Regions from separate parts of the Clostridium sp. CS1-1 genome, predicted to be linked through region 3. Evidence: a T-box and tRNA genes for the amino acid it is inferred to sense, from the RefSeq annotation. Region 3 holds a T-box; the other regions hold tRNA genes.

Region 1 (5,990 bases), 730 kb from region 3:
AATGTAGGTTATTATAAATTTGATTAAAATACAAAATATGTTATAATTAGGTATATTGTACAATAAGTTATTTAATAACTCATTACGCTGAAACTACTAAATAATTTAATAGATATCTTATAAATATATTTATACTAATAAACAAAATAAATCTGAAATTAGTGGAGATAACATTAATAAAATTTATGCATAGAATGGTATCGAGGGAGGGGTTTTATGGAGCAAGTTTACAATATTGTTTTTTGGGTTGGAGTTATATACACTGTAGTAACATTTTTGTTAGGAGGAGTATTTGGAATTATTCATCTCGGCGGTCATATAGACACACATATCGATACACATATAGATTCCCAAGGTTCAGGACATATGGTTAATGTTATGCCGCTAAAGCCTATAACTATAGTATCATTTATTACTGTATTTGGCGGAGTTGGAATTATGGGTAATTATTATAAGCTAAATAGTATGATTACCTTGGTGCTTGCGATAATGGTAGGTAGCATAGTCTCATTTATCTTATACAAATTTATAGTAGTACCTTTATATAAGGCGCAAAATACAAGTGCAGTTTATCAGGAAAAGCTTATAGGAATGAAAGCCCTAGTTATCTCGCCAATAATAAATGATGGATTTGGAGTAATATCATATGTAGTTAATGGAAGTAAATATAATGCTCCAGCACAGCATATAAATAAAAAGTCAGTATTACAAGGTGAAGAGGTAATTATATATGATATTAAAGATAATGTATTTTATGTTCAGCCTTTAAATGAGTAGGCGAAGTATATCATCTGCAAAATTAAAAAACAGCCATATATTAAAGAAAAAATAATAAATAATGAAAAGGGGAGAAGGTTATGCTGAATATGTCAACTTTTATGGTTCCAGGAATTATTGTTGGAGTAATTATATTGTTGATTCTTGGAGTATTTTCCATGTGGAAAAGGGTGCCTCAGGACAAGGCACTAGTTGTTACTGGTCTTAAAAAGAGAGTTATTACTGGTGGTGGTGGATTTGTAATGCCGCTACTTGAAAGAACAGACAAAATGTCATTAGAAAATATGGAGATTGAAATAAAAATTGACGGGGCATTAACAGGACAAGGAGTGGGAATTACTGCGGATGGAGTTGCAGTCGTAAAGGTAAAATCAGATACAGATTCAATTTTATCTGCTGCGGAACAATTTAATACATCACATGGAATGGAACATACTCTTCAAGTTATTGTTCACACAACCCAGAATGTTTTAGAGGGTAAGCTTAGAGAAATTGTATCTAAAATGACAGTAGAAGAGATATATAAGGATAGGGAAACTTTTGCATCTCATGTTCAGGAAGTAGCTGCTGTTGATCTTGCACAGATGGGACTAGAATTAAAGGTTTTGACTATAAAAGATATTTCAGATAAAAATGGATATTTAGAGGCTCTTGGTAAACCAAGAATTGCAGCAGTTAAAAGAGATGCTTTAATTGCAGAGGCAGAGGCGGCGAGGGAAACTAAAATTAAAACATCAGAAGCAGTTAGACTAGGGGAAGCAGGTAGAATTTTAGCAGAAACTCAAATTGCTGAATCAACAAAACAAAAGGAATTAAAGGTACAGGAATATAGAAAAGAACAAGAACAGGCAAAAGCTATATCTGATTTAGCCTATGAAATCGAATCTAACAAAGTTAAAAAAGAAGTTACCGAAACACAGATGCAGGTACAGATTACTAAAAAGTTAAAGGAAAAAGAACTTGCAGATGCTGAAGTTCAAGTAGAAATAACTAGAAAAGAAAAAGAGATAGAACTTGCTGAAAAGGAATCTATCAGAAAAGAAAGAGAGCTTGAAGCTACAGTCAAAAGACAGGCAGAAGCTGATAAATATAAACAGGTACAAACGGCAGATGCTGTTAAGTATAAGGAAGTTGCGGATGCAGAAGCAAGAGCAAAAGCTATTGAGTTGGAAGGTAAGGCTAAGGCAGAGGCTTTAAGACTTCAAGGTATGGCAGAAGTAGATATAATTAGAGAAAAGGGTAAAGCTGAAGCAGAGGCTATGATGAAAAAGGCAGAAGCATTTAAGCTATATAATGATGCAGCTATGACTCAGATGGTAATAGAAAAATTACCTGAGATTGCAAGAGCGATTTCGGAGCCATTGTCTAAAACAGAAAAAATCGTTATTGTTGATAATGGCACAGGAACAGGAGAGGGAAAGGGTGCTTCAAAGGTTACCGGATATGTTAATGATATTATTTCACAACTGCCTGAAACAGTAGAGGCGTTAACCGGCATAAAAATGGTAGATTTTTTTAATAAAGCTTTAGTAAACAAAGATGAAAAAAATAAAGCTGAAGAAGAAATTACAAAATAAACCTCAGGAACTTGAAATAAGATAGCAAGTTAGAAACATGCTAGCATACTAACTAATTATATTGAATACCTCAATTAAGAATATGCAAGGTTTTTGATTTTAGTGTTACAACTAGATTTGAAATCTTGCAATTTTTTATTATTAGACATTATTATTGCAACAACTTAGCCTATCGTGTCAATATAAGATATATATAGGTATTTGTAAAAAAAATGAGTATAAAACATCTAAGCCTGGGTAAATATAATATTGTTCAATATTAATTAAAGTTAAAGGTGATAAGATATTCCTTGTCGCTTGATGAGTGACAAACACAGAAAGATAGTTGTTCAATATAATATCGCGGGATGGAGCAGTTGGTAGCTCGTCGGGCTCATAACCCGAAGGTCGTAGGTTCAAGTCCTGCTCCCGCAACCAAAATTATATTGACAATGATAAAAGTTGTATGATATTATGTAAAAGCTGTCAACGACACCATATTATAATGTGTGATGTTATAGATAATTAAGTATAAATTACTAGTTGACGAGTTAAAGAAAACATGATAAGATATACAGGCAGTCGAGTTAAATCGACATGATCCTTGAAAATTAAACAGAGTGAAACACAAGATAAAACTTGTTTTTAAAATAAACCAGCAATTCTTTGGGTTACTTTTAAAGTAACAAAACAGTAATGAGCAAGCAAACTTTTAAATTGAGAGTTTGATCCTGGCTCAGGACGAACGCTGGCGGCGTGCCTAACACATGCAAGTCGAGCGATGAAATCCTTCGGGGTGGATTAGCGGCGGACGGGTGAGTAACACGTGGGTAACCTGCCTCAAAGAGGGGGATAGCCTCCCGAAAGGGAGATTAATACCGCATAACATTAGTTTTTCGCATGAAGAACTAATTAAAGGAGTAATCCGCTTTGAGATGGACCCGCGGCGCATTAGCTAGTTGGTGAGGTAAAGGCTCACCAAGGCGACGATGCGTAGCCGACCTGAGAGGGTGATCGGCCACATTGGAACTGAGATACGGTCCAGACTCCTACGGGAGGCAGCAGTGGGGAATATTGCACAATGGGCGAAAGCCTGATGCAGCAACGCCGCGTGAGTGATGAAGGCCTTCGGGTTGTAAAGCTCTGTCTTTGGGGACGATAATGACGGTACCCAAGGAGGAAGCCACGGCTAACTACGTGCCAGCAGCCGCGGTAATACGTAGGTGGCAAGCGTTGTCCGGATTTACTGGGCGTAAAGGATGCGTAGGCGGATATTTAAGTGAGATGTGAAATTCCCGGGCTTAACTTGGGAGCTGCATTTCAAACTGGATATCTAGAGTGTGGGAGAGGAGAATGGAATTCCTAGTGTAGCGGTGAAATGCGTAGAGATTAGGAAGAACACCAGTGGCGAAGGCGATTCTCTGGACCATAACTGACGCTGAGGCATGAAAGCGTGGGTAGCAAACAGGATTAGATACCCTGGTAGTCCACGCCGTAAACGATGAGTACTAGGTGTAGGGGGGTCCAACCCTCTGTGCCGCAGTTAACACAATAAGTACTCCGCCTGGGAAGTACGATCGCAAGATTAAAACTCAAAGGAATTGACGGGGGCCCGCACAAGCAGCGGAGCATGTGGTTTAATTCGAAGCAACGCGAAGAACCTTACCTGGACTTGACATCCCCTGAATTACTCGTAATGGAGGAAGCCCTTCGGGGCAGGGAGACAGGTGGTGCATGGTTGTCGTCAGCTCGTGTCGTGAGATGTTAGGTTAAGTCCTGCAACGAGCGCAACCCTTATCATTAGTTGCTACCATTAAGTTGAGCACTCTAGTGAGACTGCCCGGGTTAACCGGGAGGAAGGTGGGGATGACGTCAAATCATCATGCCCCTTATGTCCAGGGCTACACACGTGCTACAATGGTGAGTACAATTAGATGCAAACCCGCGAGGGGGAGCCAAACTAAAAAACTCATCCCAGTTCGGATTGTAGGCTGAAACTCGCCTACATGAAGCTGGAGTTGCTAGTAATCGCGAATCAGAATGTCGCGGTGAATACGTTCCCGGGCCTTGTACACACCGCCCGTCACACCATGAGAGCTGGCAACACCCGAAGTCCGTGAGGTAACCGTAAGGAGCCAGCGGCCGAAGGTGGGGTCAGTGATTGGGGTGAAGTCGTAACAAGGTAGCCGTAGGAGAACCTGCGGCTGGATCACCTCCTTTCTAAGGAATAATAACTAGAAACTTAGGTTTTTAGTTACATTGGAATTCTGGTTTACACTCTGTTTAATTTTGAGGGATTAAAACCTCAAATAAAGCTAACACTAAGGTGATAGCGAATTGTTCTTTGAAAATTGCACAGTGATAAGCGTTAAATAATGAAAGTTATTTAACATAAAAAAGTAAAGCTAAAGGTATGATTGTTTATATGAAAATATAAATAACAAACCTTTGTAGATTTATGAACTAAAACTAGAAAATTGATAGAAGCAAGCAGTTCAAGGAAGGACTCGAGTGAAGAGCGGAATTTACTTATGGTAAATGAGCATCTGAAAGAGAGGTCTGACGCAGAAATGCGAAGTTTATAGCAATTTTCGGTCAACTAGGTCAAGCTACAAAGGGCGCATGGTGAATGCCTTGGCACCAGTAGCCGATGAAGGACGCGATAAGCTGCGATAAGCTTCGGGTAGGCGCAAATAGCCTGCGATCCGGAGATTTCCGAATGGGGCAACCCACATAGCTAACGCTATGTACTGTAAACTGAATTCATAGGTTTATAGAGGTAGACCCGGGGAACTGAAACATCTAAGTACCCGGAGGAAGAGAAAGAAAAATCGATTTCCTAAGTAGCGGCGAGCGAAAGGGAAAGAGCCCAAACCAGGAACTTGTTCCTGGGGTTGCGGACAGATCATAAAAGGAAGTAGGAATTAATTGAAGAGAGCTGGAAGGCTCCGCCATAGAAGGTAACAGCCCTGTAGATGAAAATGAAAACTTCTAGATCTGATCCAGAGTACCACGAGACACGTGAAACCTTGTGGGAAGCAGGGAGGACCACCTCCCAAGGCTAAATACTAACTGGTGACCGATAGTGAAGCAGTACCGTGAGGGAAAGGTGAAAAGAACCCCGGAAGGGGAGTGAAATAGAACCTGAAACCGTGTGTCCACAATCAGTCGAAGCAGTTTTACCTGCGACGACGTGCTTTTTGTAGAACGAGCCAGCGAGTTACGATGTGTAGCAAGGTTAAGTATTTAAGATACGCAGCCGAAGGGAAACCGAGTCTGAATAGGGCAAAAAGTTGCATGTCGTAGACCCGAAACCGGGTGACCTATCCATGGACAGGTTGAAGCGGAAGTAAAATTCCGTGGAGGACCGAACCACATTGGTGTTGAAAAACCATGGGATGAGCTGTGGATAGCGGAGAAATTCCAATCGAACTCGGAGATAGCTGGTTCTCCTCGAAATAGCTTTAGGGCTAGCGTTTTGAATGAGTAGTGGAGGTAGAGCACTGAATGGGCTAGGGGCTGACAACAGTTACTGAACCCTATCAAACTCCGAATGCCATATACTTGAATCAAAGCAGTCAGACTACGAATGATAAGATCCGTGGTCAAAAGGGAAACAGCCCAGACCATCAGCTAAGGTCCCAAAGTGTAAGTTAA
Region 2 (5,990 bases), 780 kb from region 3:
TTGATTCAAGTATATGGCATTCGGAGTTTGATAGGGTTCAGTAACTGTTGTCAGCCCCTAGCCCATTCAGTGCTCTACCTCCACTACTCATTCAAAACGCTAGCCCTAAAGCTATTTCGAGGAGAACCAGCTATCTCCGAGTTCGATTGGAATTTCTCCGCTATCCACAGCTCATCCCATGGTTTTTCAACACCAATGTGGTTCGGTCCTCCACGGAATTTTACTTCCGCTTCAACCTGTCCATGGATAGGTCACCCGGTTTCGGGTCTACGACATGCAACTTTTTGCCCTATTCAGACTCGGTTTCCCTTCGGCTACGTATCTTAAATACTTAACCTTGCTACACATCGTAACTCGCTGGCTCGTTCTACAAAAAGCACGTCGTCGCAGGTAAAACTGCTTCGACTGATTGTGGACACACGGTTTCAGGTTCTATTTCACTCCCCTTCCGGGGTTCTTTTCACCTTTCCCTCACGGTACTGCTTCACTATCGGTCACCAGTTAGTATTTAGCCTTGGGAGGTGGTCCTCCCTGCTTCCCACAAGGTTTCACGTGTCTCGTGGTACTCTGGATCAGATCTGACTGTTATTCTTTTTACCTACAGGGCTGTTACCTTCTATGGCGGAGCCTTCCAGCTCTCTTCAATTAAGAAATCACAGTATTTAATGATCTGTCCGCAACCCCAGGAACAAGTTCCTGGTTTGGGCTCTTTCCCTTTCGCTCGCCGCTACTTAGGAAATCGATTTTTCTTTCTCTTCCTCCGGGTACTTAGATGTTTCAGTTCCCCGGGTCTACCTCTATAAACCTATGAATTCAGTTTACAGTACATAGCGTTAGCTATGTGGGTTGCCCCATTCGGAAATCTCCGGATCGCAGGCTATTTGCGCCTACCCGAAGCTTATCGCAGCTTATCGCGTCCTTCATCGGCTACTGGTGCCAAGGCATTCACCATGCGCCCTTTGTAGCTTGACCTTAAATCATAATTCTACAAAGGTATATATACCTTTAGCTTTACTTTGTTTATGTTAAATAATTTTCATTATTCAACGCTTATCACTGTGCAATTTTCAAAGAACAATATTGGAGATACATCTTATCATGTCAACTCTACCGAGTCAACAGGAAAATGATCCCTCAAAATTAAACAGAGTGTAAACCAGAATTCCAATGTAACTAAAAACCTAAGTTTCTAGTTATTATTCCTTAGAAAGGAGGTGATCCAGCCGCAGGTTCTCCTACGGCTACCTTGTTACGACTTCACCCCAATCACTGACCCCACCTTCGGCCGCTGGCTCCTTACGGTTACCTCACGGACTTCGGGTGTTGCCAGCTCTCATGGTGTGACGGGCGGTGTGTACAAGGCCCGGGAACGTATTCACCGCGACATTCTGATTCGCGATTACTAGCAACTCCAGCTTCATGTAGGCGAGTTTCAGCCTACAATCCGAACTGGGATGAGTTTTTTAGTTTGGCTCCCCCTCGCGGGTTTGCATCTAATTGTACTCACCATTGTAGCACGTGTGTAGCCCTGGACATAAGGGGCATGATGATTTGACGTCATCCCCACCTTCCTCCCGGTTAACCCGGGCAGTCTCACTAGAGTGCTCAACTTAATGGTAGCAACTAATGATAAGGGTTGCGCTCGTTGCAGGACTTAACCTAACATCTCACGACACGAGCTGACGACAACCATGCACCACCTGTCTCCCTGCCCCGAAGGGCTTCCTCCATTACGAGTAATTCAGGGGATGTCAAGTCCAGGTAAGGTTCTTCGCGTTGCTTCGAATTAAACCACATGCTCCGCTGCTTGTGCGGGCCCCCGTCAATTCCTTTGAGTTTTAATCTTGCGATCGTACTTCCCAGGCGGAGTACTTATTGTGTTAACTGCGGCACAGAGGGTTGGACCCCCCTACACCTAGTACTCATCGTTTACGGCGTGGACTACCAGGGTATCTAATCCTGTTTGCTACCCACGCTTTCATGCCTCAGCGTCAGTTATGGTCCAGAGAATCGCCTTCGCCACTGGTGTTCTTCCTAATCTCTACGCATTTCACCGCTACACTAGGAATTCCATTCTCCTCTCCCACACTCTAGATATCCAGTTTGAAATGCAGCTCCCAAGTTAAGCCCGGGAATTTCACATCTCACTTAAATATCCGCCTACGCATCCTTTACGCCCAGTAAATCCGGACAACGCTTGCCACCTACGTATTACCGCGGCTGCTGGCACGTAGTTAGCCGTGGCTTCCTCCTTGGGTACCGTCATTATCGTCCCCAAAGACAGAGCTTTACAACCCGAAGGCCTTCATCACTCACGCGGCGTTGCTGCATCAGGCTTTCGCCCATTGTGCAATATTCCCCACTGCTGCCTCCCGTAGGAGTCTGGACCGTATCTCAGTTCCAATGTGGCCGATCACCCTCTCAGGTCGGCTACGCATCGTCGCCTTGGTGAGCCTTTACCTCACCAACTAGCTAATGCGCCGCGGGTCCATCTCAAAGCGGATTACTCCTTTAATTAGTTCTTCATGCGAAAAACTAATGTTATGCGGTATTAATCTCCCTTTCGGGAGGCTATCCCCCTCTTTGAGGCAGGTTACCCACGTGTTACTCACCCGTCCGCCGCTAATCCACCCCGAAGGGTTTCATCGCTCGACTTGCATGTGTTAGGCACGCCGCCAGCGTTCGTCCTGAGCCAGGATCAAACTCTCAATTTAAAAGTTTGCTTGCTCATTACTGTTTTGTTACTTTAAAAGTAACTCAAAGAATTGCTGGTTTATTTTAAAAACAAGTTTTATCTTGTGTTTCACTCTGTTTAATTTTCAAGGATCATGTCGATTTAACTCGACTGCTTGTATATCTTATCATGTTTTCTTTAACTCGTCAACTAGTAATTTATACTTAATTATCTATAACATCACACATTATAATATGGTGTCGTTGACAGCTTTTACATAATATCATACAACTTTTATCATTGTCAATATAATTTTGGTTGCGGGAGCAGGACTTGAACCTACGACCTTCGGGTTATGAGCCCGACGAGCTACCAACTGCTCCATCCCGCGATATTACATTAAACAACTGTTTCTCTGTGTTTGTCACTCATCAAGCGACAAGGAATATCTTATCATCTTCAACATTATTAAATATAGCATACTTATACTTTAAGAATAAGTTAAATAACATATCCTCCAGTATACTCTTAGTACCTCCATATTCATTATATAGACACGCCAGAATCAGTTTCCTTATATTAAACTTATTAAATAAAAAAAGAGTAAGTTAACTTTAATAACTACTCTTTCTTCAAGCTATAGATTAAAGAACCTCTATAACATCTCCTGCTTTTATAGTTCCACCTTGAATAACCCTTGTAAATATCCCTTCTCTTGGCATTACACAATCTCCAATTTGGTTTCTTATTTCACAACCCATGTGACACTCTTTTCCTATTTGAGTTATCTCTTGAATAGTATTACCAATTTTTAGTCTTGTCCCTACTGCAAGCTCATAAAGTACTATTCCTTCAGTTGTAATATTTTCAGCAAATTTTCCAGCTGAAAGCTCGATTATTCCTGATTTTTTCATCTTATCTATACTTTCTTGTGATAATAGACTTACTTGTCTATGCCACTTTCCTGCATGAGCATCCCCTTGTAATCCATGTTCTTCTATGAACACTCCTTCTTCTATAGGCTTCTTTATAACACCCTTTTTCTCACTGATATTTATAGCTACGACTTTACCAATTTTATTCATTTCAACTAATCCTCCTATATTATAAATTAAAATTCTTATTTATTCTTGTATATAGATAAATAATCTAGAAAGTTGACTTATTCGAAGAGACATAATACCAATTTGAGGATAGATTTAAATATTTTTTAGTAGTCTTAGTGAAGGATTTATGAAAGACTTAGAATCTTAGATTGTTTGAGTGAAGCGAGTTATCGAAGATTCTTAGTTTTTTATAAATTCTGAGCTTTAGATTACTTAAAAATATTTAACGCACTGAAAATTGGTATTATGTTTCGTAGGATAAGTCAATTTTCTAGTTGTATCTTTATAACTTTATCCACCAATTGTTACCATATTTCTATTAATATATTTCCCATCTTCTAAGTTGTGTTCTTTAGGCTTATTACGTATTAAGTTAACAATTATCTTACTTACATCCTCACCTTTTCTTAGCGGAGTTAATAAATCAATTTCATCATTTGAATGTAAGCAAGGTTTAACCTTACCATCTGCTGTCAATCTAATTCTATTACAATTACTACAAAACTTACAGGAAATAGGATTTATAAGGCCTACTTTTCCCTTTCCACCTGGAAGTTTATAGTAACTAGCTGGTGACGAAATATCTTCTCGCTTAACTTCTATCAATTCACTTACCTTCTCTAGCACTATCTTATTTGATACGAATTTATTTAAAGACCAGTTATGCGCTTGTCCTATAGGCATTAATTCAATAAATCTAACATCTATTTCATCCTCTTTAGTCAAGTTAACAAAGTTCTCTATTTCATTATCATTAAATCCGCCTACTAGGACTACATTTAATTTTATAGGGGTAAGTCCTACTCTCTTAGCTTCTTCAATACCTTCTAGAACTTCTTTAAGATGTCCTCCATTTGTTATATGGCAGTATTTCTTTTCATCTAATGTATCTAAACTTATATTTACTCTATTTAATCCTGCATTTTTCAAATCTTTTGCATATTTTTTAAGAAATGTTCCATTTGTAGTCATAGCAAAATCTTTAACACCTTTCAATTTTGCTATATTTTCTACAAGATCTAATATTCCATTTCTAACTAAAGGTTCTCCACCGGTTATTCTAATTTTATTAACACCTAAAGCTATGAAATTCTTTGCTAATTCATACATTTCTTCTAATCTTAAAATCTCATTATGTTTAATTTTCATTATTCCATTTTCAGGCATACAATATCTACATCTTAAATTACATAAATCAGTAATAGATATCCTTAAATAATTTATGTTCCTTCCATATGAATCTATCATATCGTTCCTCCACTGTATTACTTACAATATTTTTACTACAACAATACATTTTTCTACATATTTAGTTCTTATAATAATTAATTTAATTCTTATAATATATTTACCAAGACATAAATTAATTTATTTTATTATAGCACACTATCTAATGCTAACTCCATAAAATTGGATATATCTGTAATAAATATTGTAAAAACTCTAGCAAACTTGCTAGAGTTTCTTATACGTTTAAACTCATTCCTAATAAAATGCTAAACCATACTAAATATAATTATTTACTAGATATACCTGATAACTCTTGAGCCCTTTTTTTTCTTTTTTCCTTTATTGAATCTATAATATTATCAGATTTAACTATTTGAAAAGCATCAGTAGGGCACACCTCTACACAAGCTGGTCCCTTCTCCCTGTCTATGCACAAATCACATTTATTTGCTACAATTCTCTCTTTGAAATACAACTTACCGGAATCAATAATCTTTAATCCTTGCTGTAATACTTTCTCTCCTTTTTCGTACTCTGAGACTAATTCAATTGCTCCAAGAGGGCATGCTACAAGGCAAGTTTTACATCCCATACAAGTTTTTTTGTCTATATAAACGACACCATCTTTGTTAATAATGGAACCATTTGGGCAAACATTAGCACAAGGAGCATCTTCACAGTGCCTACATTGAATAGGAGCACTAACTTCTGCTGTCTTTATTACACTTAAACGTGGATAAAAATCAATTTCACTGTTTATCTCTGTAAATATATTTTTATCAGAATGGGCTACCACACATGCTATTTCACAGGTTCTGCAACCAATACACTTATTAGGGTCTGCAACAACAAAACTATTCATTATTTTAGCTCCTTTCTAGATGCATATTCAGTATGCAATAAATGATGAGATTTATGGCCTAATGGTTCGCCTAAGAATTCATCATATAGTTTTTTAATAGCAATGTTTTCGTGAGATT
Region 3 (5,990 bases):
TGCAAATTATTATGGTACAAAAACTGCTTATGATAATAATTGGCTGACTCCAGAGGAGGCTATTATGGGAGGAGCAAAGTGGATTTCTCCAAGGTATATAAATAATGAGACTAGTAAACAAGATACTTTATATAAAATGAGATGGAACCCAGTGAAACCTGGAGATCATCAATATGCTACTGATATCTCTTGGGCATATAAACAAATATCTAGAATTAAAGATATTATGTCTCAAATTAAAAACCCAGTATTAGTTTTTGAAATACCTAAGTATAAATAACATTAAAAATAACAAGAGCTTAGATTATACAGTTAATCTAAGCTCTTATTATTTATAATGTTAATCAATAATACCTTCTTCTTTTAAAATTGTCTCTAATTGTTGAACTTTTTCTGCAAGGAATATAAACTTCTCTTTTAAGACATCTTTAGGGAGATTCTCCTCATTAAGATTTTTCTCCATAAACTCAATAGTTGATAACGCTTCGTCAATGTCTTGTTGTGCTAATTTTAAGCTATTTTCCTTCATGTAAATTCTCCTTTAATTCAATATATTTTTTGCTTTATTAAATCCATCCTTGTCTATAAATGGTGCACAAAACTCAAAAGTTTTTTCATATCCGCAGTTTGAACAAAAACAAGAGCAAACATCATAAGGTATGTCATCAACAAGGTCTATTCGTAAACTTTCAGCTATGTATTCACCACCACATACTTCACAAGGAGTGTCATTTATAACATAATATTCACTTTCTATATATTTCATTATATCCCTAATGGTCATCTCTAACCTCCGATTATAAAAATTACATACATCATAAATGGTAACATTCTTAAAATTTATTTTCAATAGTAATACGAAATTTATTGATATTACGTATATTTATTTTTAAGGCTGTTAAATAAGTACAAATTAGATTTTTAAACTTTTATATGCAATACTAGTGTCCTTTAATCATATACATTAATAATCAAGTTTTAATAACAGGTAGAAGGAGAGAAACTAGATGATTAACTTAATATGGTTTTTTATTTTAGGAGTAGGTATAATTTTTGGTATTTTTACAGGTAGAGGGCCAGAAGTGTCAAAGGCAATAATATCTTCTGCAGATGCTACAGTAAAACTTATTATAGGTCTTGTTGGAATAATGTGTTTATGGTGTGGAATTATGAAAATTGCAGAAAAGAGTGGTCTTACAGATAAACTTGCAAAAATATTAAAGCCCGTATTAAAGCTCATATTTAAAGAGGCTGCTAAAGATGAAAAAGCTATGGGAGCAATTGTAATGAATCTGACAGCTAATATGATGGGGCTTTCCAATGCAGCTACTCCCTTTGGTATAAAGGCTATGGAGGAATTAAAAAGGCTTAATAGGAAGGACGGAGTGGCTAGTGACGACATGTGTCTGTTTTTAGTTTTAAATGCAGCATGTGTGCAGTTTATACCTAGTACTGTGATATCTATACGTGCAGCAGTAGGATCACAAAATCCTGCAGAAACAGTCATACCGGCAATAATTACTACAGGTATAGCCGCTATATTTGCGGTGATACTCTGCAAGCTACTTGAACGATACTTCTAGCCAGAAGAATTATTAGTTGACCATTGTAGTTAGCATTAAGAATAGCAAACTATTATTTAAGAGCTGCGGAAGATATTATAGATTTGCAGGATTTAATTTAAATAAGGTGGGGATATAGTGGAGTACATAAAAATATTATTTAATTATGCAATAAAAGCGATTATTCCAATAATAATAGTTTCAATTACTGCATATGGAGTTGTTAAGAAGGTCAAAGTATATGACTGCTTTGTGGAAGGTGCAAAAGAGGGAATTTCGATATGTCTTAGAATTTTTCCATATTTGCTAGCAATGCTTATAGCGGTAGGTGTATTTAGAGAATCTAATGCTTTAGATTATTTCATTAGTATAGTAAAACCAATTGTTAAGTTTATAGGCCTCCCACCAGAGGTAGTACCCTTAGCACTTGTTAAGCCTTTATCGGGAAGTGGAGCAATGGGGATTTTTGCAGAAACTTTAAACAAGTTTGGAGCAGATAGTTATATTGGAAGGGTTTCATCTATAATTATTGGATCTACAGAAACTATATTCTACACTCTTACTGTATACTTTGGGGCAGTAGGGGTAAAAAAAATAAGACACACCTTATGGGTAGCTATTTTAGCAGATTTAATATGTGTGATTATGGCAGTAAATATTGTGAGGATTATGTTTTAGTATTATTAAAATATAAAAAAGCGATTCATAGTAAAACTTATATGAATAAAATATAAAGATTTAGACATCATAAAAAGTATTATGGTTAATAAAAAATTATATTAATATATTGACAGTATAAAATATTTAACATATCATATTGTTAAAATGCTATGAAGGAAAGAGTAATAAATAAAAGTGTCTAAAGAGAATCGGGCTAGGTGAAAACCGATGGCAACATAGTTTATGAACATGGATCCGGAGCAGATTATCTGAAACTAAAGTAGGATAATACGGGGCAGCCGTTACACTGCAGAGTAATGAGAATTTTAAGTTTGTATTAAAAGTTTAATTTACTTATTGAGGTCTTTATTGTGAGATAAAGATGAAATAGAGTGGTAAAGCGTAGTTACGCCTCTATATGAAGTATTTCTTCATATAGAGGCTTTTATTATTTAAAATTTATCCGATGACTACCCGCTCTAATACTACCTCGCACGGTGTGAAAGCGACTATCACCAAATCAGAGATTTGGGATATCTGCTTTTCTACAAGAGTACGTTGCTAGCGGCTACGTCCCTGGATAACGATTTCTAAGCATCAGGTGGAGTTAAAACTCCATCTGATGCCAAGAACTCTGTTTATCAAGTTAAACAAAATATAAATATGCACATAATTAAAAAACAACCTTAATATAACAAAATGGAGGAAGAGAGAATGAATAAAAAAACATATTATATCACTACCCCTATTTATTACCCTTCAGCAAAATTACATATAGGAAATACCTATACTACAGTAGCAGCAGATGCGCTAGCAAGATTCAAAAGACTTACAGGTTATGATGTAATGTTCTTAACTGGTACAGATGAACATGGACAGAAAATTCAAAGATTAGCAGAAGCAAAAGGTGTTACTCCGATAGAATATGTAGATGAAATAGTTGCAGGAATTAAAGACTTATGGAAAATGATGAATGTAAACTACGATAAGTTTATAAGAACTACAGAGGAGTATCATATTAAAGCTGTTCAAGATATTTTCAAGAGATTGTATGATCAAGGAGACATATATAAAGATTCTTATGAAGGTTGGTATTGTACACCTTGTGAGTCATTTTGGACTGAGACACAGTTAACAGATGGAAAGTGTCCTGACTGTGGAAGACCTGTTGAAAAAGCAAAAGAAGAGGCGTATTTCTTCAAGATGTCGAAATATGCACCAAAACTTATTGAATATATAGAAAGTCATCCGGAGTTTATTCAACCTGAATCAAGAAAAAATGAAATGATAAATAACTTCTTAAAACCAGGTCTTCAGGATCTTTGTGTGTCAAGAACATCTTTTGATTGGGGAGTTCCAGTAACTTTTGATGAAAAGCATGTTGTATATGTTTGGATAGATGCTCTAGCGAACTATATAACAGCCTTAGGTTACGCAGGTGAAAATAATGAGTTATATAATAGATATTGGCCAGCAGATATTCATTTAGTTGGAAAGGATATATTAAGATTCCATACAATTTACTGGCCAATTATGCTTATGGCACTTGATATTCCTTTACCAAAACAAGTATTTGGTCATGGATGGCTTCTAGTTGATGGTGGAAAAATGTCAAAATCAAAAGGAAATGTTGTAGATCCAGTGGTGCTTGTAAATCATTTTGGAACAGATCCTGTAAGATACTATCTATTAAGAGAGATACCATTTGGAGCAGATGGATTATTTAATAATGAGATATTTATAAAGAAAATAAATTCCGATTTAGCAAATGATCTTGGAAATCTTTTATCAAGAACTTGTACTATGATAGAAAAGTACTTTGATGGCGTAATCCCTGCACCTACAGCAAAAGAAGAGATTGACAATGAGCTTATAAATCTTGCATTAGAAACACCTATAAAGGTAGAAAAGAGTATAGATAATCTAAGAATACCTGAGGCATTAGATAATATATGGGAGCTTATTTCAAGATCAAATAAGTATATAGATGAAACAACTCCTTGGATACTTGCAAAGGATGAAGCAAAGAAAGAAAGACTTGGAACAGTACTATATAATCTTGCAGAATCGCTAAGAATAACTTCAGTATGTCTTTCAGCATTCCTTCCTGAGACAAGTGAAAAAATTAATAAGCAATTAAACGTAGAGATTACATCATGGAATAGTGTAGCTGCTTTTGATGGAACAAGTGCTGGAACAAAGGTAAATAAGGGTGAGATTATATTCCCAAGGATAGATGTAGATAAGAAAATAGAAGAATTAAATGCGCTTAAAGAACAACAAGCTAGTGAAAACACACCTAAAATGCAACCTTTAAAAGAAGAAATAACTATTGAGGATTTTGAAAAAATAGACTTAAGAGTAGTTAAAGTTTTAGAGTGTGAACCTGTAAAAGGAGCAAAAAAGCTTCTTAAACTAAAGGTAGATTTAGCAGGAGTGGAGAGACAGGTAATATCAGGAATAGCTAAATACTATAAACCAGAAGAACTAGTAGGAAAATATGTAGTATTGGTTGCAAATTTAAAGCCAGTTAAACTTAGAGGGGAACTTTCAGAAGGGATGATTCTTGCAGCGTCAACTGATGATGATAGTAAGTTATTCACAGCTACTATTTTGGGAGACATTCCTACTGGAAGTATAGTAAGATAATAATATAATTTTAAGTAAATATCCTACATGAGGTAAATCATGTAGGATATTTGTAATTAAAAGGGGGCACCTTAGTAGTGATTGACGATAGGAAAAAGATTGAAGTTTATTAAAAAAGATGTAAATTTTAAAATAAAGCTTGACTATATTTCAAAATGTAATAAAATGGATAATATGTTGGTAATTACTAAACGATATATTATCCATTTAAATATGATTTTAGAAATTAAGTTAAATTGGATTTAAGTATTTTGAATGGAGAGATACAAACTATGGATAATATGAAAATAGAAAAATCTATGAGTATATTTGATGCACATGCGCATTATGATGATGAACAGTTTAACGAGGATAGAAGTATAGTTCTAAAGGAACTTAAAGAAAATAATATAATTGGAGTTCTAAATTGTGGAACTTCTTTAGAGGGATGTGTAGAATCTGTTAATCTTTCTAATAAATATGATTTTTTCTATGCCGCTGTGGGTATACACCCTGAGTATGCAGATACCTTTAGAGCAGATACTATTAGTCAGCTAAAGAGAATGGCAGAAAATAAAAAGGTTAAAGCCATGGGAGAAATTGGGCTTGACTACTATTGGGATGAGAATCCAGATAGAGAGATACAAAAAAAGGTATTCATAAGGCAGATGGAACTTGCGAGGGAACTTAATCTTCCTGTAATTATACATGATAGAGATGCGCATGAAGATACGCTAAATATAATAAAACAATTTAAAGGGGTTATAGGTGAAATTCATTGTTTTTCAGGAAGTGTTGAGTTTGCAAGAGAGTGTATAAAGCTTGGTTACTACATAGGATTTACGGGTGTTGTAACATTTAAAAATGCTAGAAAGATATTGGAGGTTGTTAAGGACGTTCCTATTGAAAGAATAGTCGTTGAAACTGATTGTCCGTATATGGCTCCAGACCCTTTTAGAGGTAAAAGGAATAGATCAGAATATATAAAATATATTATAGATAAAATAGCAGAAATCAAAGATATAGAGCCTGAAGAAGTAAGAGATAGAACTAATTGCAATATTCAGAGGTTGCTAAATATAACAAGATAGTGTAAAATTTATAGGGAATTTAAATATTTTGGAATAATCAAATAATTCA
Region 4 (5,990 bases), 750 kb from region 3:
TGGCACCCCTTCTCCCGAAGTTACGGGGTCAATTTGCCGAGTTCCTTGACAACAATTCTTCCGCTGGTCTTAGGATTCTCTCCTCACCTACCTGTGTCGGTTTGCGGTACGGGCACCAGTTCACTCCATAGAGACTTTTCTTGGCAGCGTGGAATCAGATACTTCGCCCAAAAGGGCTCCCCGTAACACCTCAGCATTGACTAGACGGATTTGCCTATCTAGTCTGCCTAAGTGCTTAGACGCACATCCAATAGTGCGCACATCTTATCCTCCTGCGTCATCCCATTTGTAATAACGCAAACTGGTGGTATCGGAATATCAACCGATTGTCCATCACCTACGCCTTTCGGCCTCGGCTTAGGTCCCGACTAACCCTGAGCGGACGAGCCTTCCTCAGGAAACCTTAGGTTTTCGACCAATAAGATTCTCACTTATTTCTCGCTACTTATGCCAGCATACTCACTCCTGTACAGTCCACCGCTCCTTACGGTACGACTTCAACCCATACAGGAAGCTCCTCTACCACTGATACTTACGTATCAATCCATAGCTTCGGTGGTAAGTTTTAGCCCCGAACATCTTCGGCGCAGGATCTCTCGACTAGTGAGCTATTACGCACTCTTTAAATGAGTGGCTGCTTCTAAGCCAACATCCTAGTTGTCTTGGAAATCCCACATCCTTTTCCACTTAACTTACACTTTGGGACCTTAGCTGATGGTCTGGGCTGTTTCCCTTTTGACCACGGATCTTATCATTCGTAGTCTGACTGCTTTGATTCAAGTATATGGCATTCGGAGTTTGATAGGGTTCAGTAACTGTTGTCAGCCCCTAGCCCATTCAGTGCTCTACCTCCACTACTCATTCAAAACGCTAGCCCTAAAGCTATTTCGAGGAGAACCAGCTATCTCCGAGTTCGATTGGAATTTCTCCGCTATCCACAGCTCATCCCATGGTTTTTCAACACCAATGTGGTTCGGTCCTCCACGGAATTTTACTTCCGCTTCAACCTGTCCATGGATAGGTCACCCGGTTTCGGGTCTACGACATGCAACTTTTTGCCCTATTCAGACTCGGTTTCCCTTCGGCTGCGTATCTTAAATACTTAACCTTGCTACACATCGTAACTCGCTGGCTCGTTCTACAAAAAGCACGTCGTCGCAGGTAAAACTGCTTCGACTGATTGTGGACACACGGTTTCAGGTTCTATTTCACTCCCCTTCCGGGGTTCTTTTCACCTTTCCCTCACGGTACTGCTTCACTATCGGTCACCAGTTAGTATTTAGCCTTGGGAGGTGGTCCTCCCTGCTTCCCACAAGGTTTCACGTGTCTCGTGGTACTCTGGATCAGATCTAGAAGTTTTCATTTTCATCTACAGGGCTGTTACCTTCTATGGCGGAGCCTTCCAGCTCTCTTCAATTAATTCCTACTTCCTTTTATGATCTGTCCGCAACCCCAGGAACAAGTTCCTGGTTTGGGCTCTTTCCCTTTCGCTCGCCGCTACTTAGGAAATCGATTTTTCTTTCTCTTCCTCCGGGTACTTAGATGTTTCAGTTCCCCGGGTCTACCTCTATAAACCTATGAATTCAGTTTACAGTACATAGCGTTAGCTATGTGGGTTGCCCCATTCGGAAATCTCCGGATCGCAGGCTATTTGCGCCTACCCGAAGCTTATCGCAGCTTATCGCGTCCTTCATCGGCTACTGGTGCCAAGGCATTCACCATGCGCCCTTTGTAGCTTGACCTATACCGAAAATTGCTATTAACTTCGCATCTCTTCGTCAAGTCTTTCGCTGCGGTGCTCATTTACCAGTCAGTAAACTCTGCTCCTCGCTCAAGCCTTTCCTAGAACTGCTCGTTACTATCAATTTTCTACTTTTAGTTATAATCTACAAAGGTTTATCTATTTTATAATTTCTTATAAATAGTCTATACCTTTAGCTTTATTAATTATGTTAAATAACTTTCATTATTTAACGCTTATCACTGTGCAATTTTCAAAGAACATTTTGCTACCACCTTAGTGTTAGCTTTATTTGAGGTTTTAATCCCTCAAAATTAAACAGAGTGTAAACCAGAATTCCAATGTAACTAAAAACCTAAGCTTCTAGTTATTATTCCTTAGAAAGGAGGTGATCCAGCCGCAGGTTCTCCTACGGCTACCTTGTTACGACTTCACCCCAATCACTGACCCCACCTTCGGCCGCTGGCTCCTTACGGTTACCTCACGGACTTCGGGTGTTGCCAGCTCTCATGGTGTGACGGGCGGTGTGTACAAGGCCCGGGAACGTATTCACCGCGACATTCTGATTCGCGATTACTAGCAACTCCAGCTTCATGTAGGCGAGTTTCAGCCTACAATCCGAACTGGGATGAGTTTTTTAGTTTGGCTCCCCCTCGCGGGTTTGCATCTAATTGTACTCACCATTGTAGCACGTGTGTAGCCCTGGACATAAGGGGCATGATGATTTGACGTCATCCCCACCTTCCTCCCGGTTAACCCGGGCAGTCTCACTAGAGTGCTCAACTTAATGGTAGCAACTAATGATAAGGGTTGCGCTCGTTGCAGGACTTAACCTAACATCTCACGACACGAGCTGACGACAACCATGCACCACCTGTCTCCCTGCCCCGAAGGGCTTCCTCCATTACGAGTAATTCAGGGGATGTCAAGTCCAGGTAAGGTTCTTCGCGTTGCTTCGAATTAAACCACATGCTCCGCTGCTTGTGCGGGCCCCCGTCAATTCCTTTGAGTTTTAATCTTGCGATCGTACTTCCCAGGCGGAGTACTTATTGTGTTAACTGCGGCACAGAGGGTTGGACCCCCCTACACCTAGTACTCATCGTTTACGGCGTGGACTACCAGGGTATCTAATCCTGTTTGCTACCCACGCTTTCATGCCTCAGCGTCAGTTATGGTCCAGAGAATCGCCTTCGCCACTGGTGTTCTTCCTAATCTCTACGCATTTCACCGCTACACTAGGAATTCCATTCTCCTCTCCCACACTCTAGATATCCAGTTTGAAATGCAGCTCCCAAGTTAAGCCCGGGAATTTCACATCTCACTTAAATATCCGCCTACGCATCCTTTACGCCCAGTAAATCCGGACAACGCTTGCCACCTACGTATTACCGCGGCTGCTGGCACGTAGTTAGCCGTGGCTTCCTCCTTGGGTACCGTCATTATCGTCCCCAAAGACAGAGCTTTACAACCCGAAGGCCTTCATCACTCACGCGGCGTTGCTGCATCAGGCTTTCGCCCATTGTGCAATATTCCCCACTGCTGCCTCCCGTAGGAGTCTGGACCGTATCTCAGTTCCAATGTGGCCGATCACCCTCTCAGGTCGGCTACGCATCGTCGCCTTGGTGAGCATTTACCTCACCAACTAGCTAATGCGCCGCGGGTCCATCTCAAAGCGGATTACTCCTTTAATTAGTTCTTCATGCGAAAAACTAATGTTATGCGGTATTAATCTCCCTTTCGGGAGGCTATCCCCCTCTTTGAGGCAGGTTACCCACGTGTTACTCACCCGTCCGCCGCTAATCCACCCCGAAGGGTTTCATCGCTCGACTTGCATGTGTTAGGCACGCCGCCAGCGTTCGTCCTGAGCCAGGATCAAACTCTCAATTTAAAAGTTTGCTTACTCATTACTGTTTTGTTACTTTAAAGTAACTCAAAGAATTGCTGGTTTATTTTAAAAACAAGTTTTATCTTGTGTTTCACTCTGTTTAATTTTCAAGGATCATGTCGATTTAACTCGACTGCTTGTATATCTTATCATGTTTTCTTCAACTCGTCAACTAGTAATTTATACTTAATTATCTATAACATCACACATTATAATGTGGTGTCGTTGACAGCTTTTATATAATATCATACAACTTTAATCATTGTCAATATTATTTTGGTTGCGGGAGCAGGACTTGAACCTACGACCTTCGGGTTATGAGCCCGACGAGCTACCAACTGCTCCATCCCGCGATATTATATTGAACAACTATCTTTCTGTGTTTGTCACTCATCAAGCGACAAGGAATATCTTATCATCTTCAACATTGTTAAATATGGCATACTTACACCTTAAGAATAAGTTAAATAACATATCCTCCAGTATACTCTTAATACCTTCATATTTAATGTATAGATACACCTGATTGAGTTTACTGGTTTTAACTTTAATAATAAAATACTTTATATTAAAATAAATCAATCCTATAAGCTGTTTTTTATTTTGTTATTTATGTAGACATTAGAATTCGCTATCCAGGTACGTATCCGATCTTTACTCTTCATTGGAGAAAAGCAGATATCTCAAATCTCCGATTTGATGATAGTCGCTTTCACACCGTGCAAGCAGATATTCCAAATCTCATATTTTGTGTGAATCACTTTCACAGAGTGCGTGGGAGTGTTAGAGCGGGAGTAATCGGAGAAATATAAAATCACCCTGAATTTATAAAATATACAGAGCGATTAATTATCCCCAATTGTTGCTTTCATACTGTATCGTATATCTTTTATGCTATCTAAAGCCTTTTAAATATAGTCTGTGCACTTTTCTAACGAATTCTTAACACCTTTCTTGGTTGAACCAATTTTTTATCATTTCCACTATATTAACACTATCTACATTTCTAACATTAGTATTTATTTTCTCTTACTTAATGTAAACCTGAACTTCTGCCACCCTTCAATATAATCAATAAGAAACTGTTCTTCCTCTACAATCTTTCCTACTACATTTGTTTTTCCTGAGTTCACCATATCCTTTAGTGCTATTTGAAGTTCTCCTGCGTAGTGCCCATATAATGATGTATCTATTAAAATATCTCCTCTTTTTATATCTGGTGTATTAAATGGTACAAATTTATGTTCTTTATATTTAACTCTACTTTGAGTTGATCTTACAAGATATTCTGAAAGATCTCCTCTATTAAAATGTAGTTCATCTAGTACAATTTTTCTTTCAATTTCTGAAATTCCCTCTACAAGCTCTACATTTAATGTAAGTATATACTTATCAATTTCACTTAGATTCTTAAGTTCTTCTTCTGAAGCAAAGGCATTTGCTATTATAACATCATTAATAAAATTTGTAACAAATAGATGTTTTGCCTGTGGTACTATGGGCATTTCCCTATGCATCTCTAAAGTGCATAAACCCTCATTTACAGGCCACGGTCCAAAATTTGCAATATTTGAGGATATAAATGCAGCAGTTCTTATACCTAAGTCTTTAAACTGCTTGCTACACTTTATAAAGTGCTCATAACTTAAACCTGTGTATCTGTGAGGGTAGAAATTGTGACATCCTAAAATCTTATCTAGATCAGGTTTATAGCTCATTATATTTTCTATATATTTTGTTCCATTACTCATGTTAAGTTCTATAAATAGTCCCTCTGTATTAAAAGTCATTATGGACTCTTCCAAACCTGAAAATCCCATATCAAGTCTTATTCCATAGGCTCCTATTTCCTTAAAAAAACTCAAATCGCTGTAGCTTATATTAAGCTCTCCAAAAACCCTTGGACTTACATCTACTATAACTTCCATACCTTTTTCATTAGCAAAGGCTATAGTTTCTTTAAATTCTTTTAGAATCTTTTCCTTATCTCCCTCTACAGATAAAAGGCAAGTAAATATTCTTTTGAAACCATATTTACTTGCAAGTTCTATATACTTCAAGTTATCCTCTATATTTGCATGCATTGGGTAAACCGAAATACCTAATCTTTTCATAATTTCTCCCTTCTATGACGTGATGTTACACTCCCCACTTTTGTGCTGCTAAATAATATGCACCTTTACAGGAAGAAATATCTTCATCTATAATTTCTACATCTTTAATGACACTTGCTAAATGAGAATTAAAAGCTTCTCTCACGAATTTAATTTTTGTTATAATACTTCCCTTTAATGCAATTTTAACTTTTCCATCACATTTAAGCTTTCTAGCTACATTCTCTGTCATCAATGCGATTTGTTCTCC

Evidence for each region. A T-box is a leader RNA that pairs with one kind of tRNA and senses whether it is charged. The one in region 3 lies ahead of metG (methionine--tRNA ligase), so its partner is inferred to be a tRNA-Met.
Region 1: it encodes a tRNA-Met, which carries the amino acid that the T-box ahead of metG (methionine--tRNA ligase) is inferred to sense. The anticodon was not compared.
Region 2: it encodes a tRNA-Met, which carries the amino acid that the T-box ahead of metG (methionine--tRNA ligase) is inferred to sense. The anticodon was not compared.
Region 4: it encodes a tRNA-Met, which carries the amino acid that the T-box ahead of metG (methionine--tRNA ligase) is inferred to sense. The anticodon was not compared.

The regions. Positions count from the first base shown of each region.
Region 1 covers NZ_CM148680.1:770,357-776,346, forward strand. The annotation lists gene AC0N0V_RS03460 (NfeD family membrane protein) at 217-777, shown strand; gene AC0N0V_RS03465 (flotillin family protein) at 867-2,354, shown strand; tRNA gene AC0N0V_RS03470 (tRNA-Met) at 2,696-2,771, shown strand; rRNA gene AC0N0V_RS03475 (16S ribosomal RNA) at 3,047-4,553, shown strand; rRNA gene AC0N0V_RS03480 (23S ribosomal RNA) at 4,936-5,990, shown strand, end outside.
Region 2 covers NZ_CM148680.1:818,905-824,894, reverse strand. The annotation lists rRNA gene AC0N0V_RS03695 (23S ribosomal RNA) at 1-972, opposite strand, end outside; rRNA gene AC0N0V_RS03690 (16S ribosomal RNA) at 1,208-2,714, opposite strand; tRNA gene AC0N0V_RS03685 (tRNA-Met) at 2,990-3,065, opposite strand; gene AC0N0V_RS03680 (MOSC domain-containing protein) at 3,319-3,750, opposite strand; gene moaA (GTP 3',8-cyclase MoaA) at 4,072-5,028, opposite strand; gene AC0N0V_RS03670 (4Fe-4S dicluster domain-containing protein) at 5,297-5,872, opposite strand; gene AC0N0V_RS03665 ([FeFe] hydrogenase, group A) at 5,872-5,990, opposite strand, start outside.
Region 3 covers NZ_CM148680.1:37,940-43,929, forward strand. The annotation lists gene AC0N0V_RS00190 (N-acetylglucosaminidase) at 1-280, shown strand, start outside; gene AC0N0V_RS00195 (hypothetical protein) at 341-529, opposite strand; gene AC0N0V_RS00200 (metal-binding protein) at 542-784, opposite strand; gene AC0N0V_RS00205 (nucleoside recognition domain-containing protein) at 1,008-1,583, shown strand; gene AC0N0V_RS00210 (spore maturation protein) at 1,701-2,240, shown strand; T-box leader at 2,384-2,641, shown strand; gene metG (methionine--tRNA ligase) at 2,922-4,871, shown strand; gene AC0N0V_RS00220 (TatD family hydrolase) at 5,144-5,941, shown strand.
Region 4 covers NZ_CM148680.1:791,182-797,171, reverse strand. The annotation lists rRNA gene AC0N0V_RS03570 (23S ribosomal RNA) at 1-1,742, opposite strand, end outside; rRNA gene AC0N0V_RS03565 (16S ribosomal RNA) at 2,123-3,629, opposite strand; tRNA gene AC0N0V_RS03560 (tRNA-Met) at 3,904-3,979, opposite strand; gene AC0N0V_RS03555 (DUF871 domain-containing protein) at 4,646-5,740, opposite strand; gene AC0N0V_RS03550 (BadF/BadG/BcrA/BcrD ATPase family protein) at 5,766-5,990, opposite strand, start outside.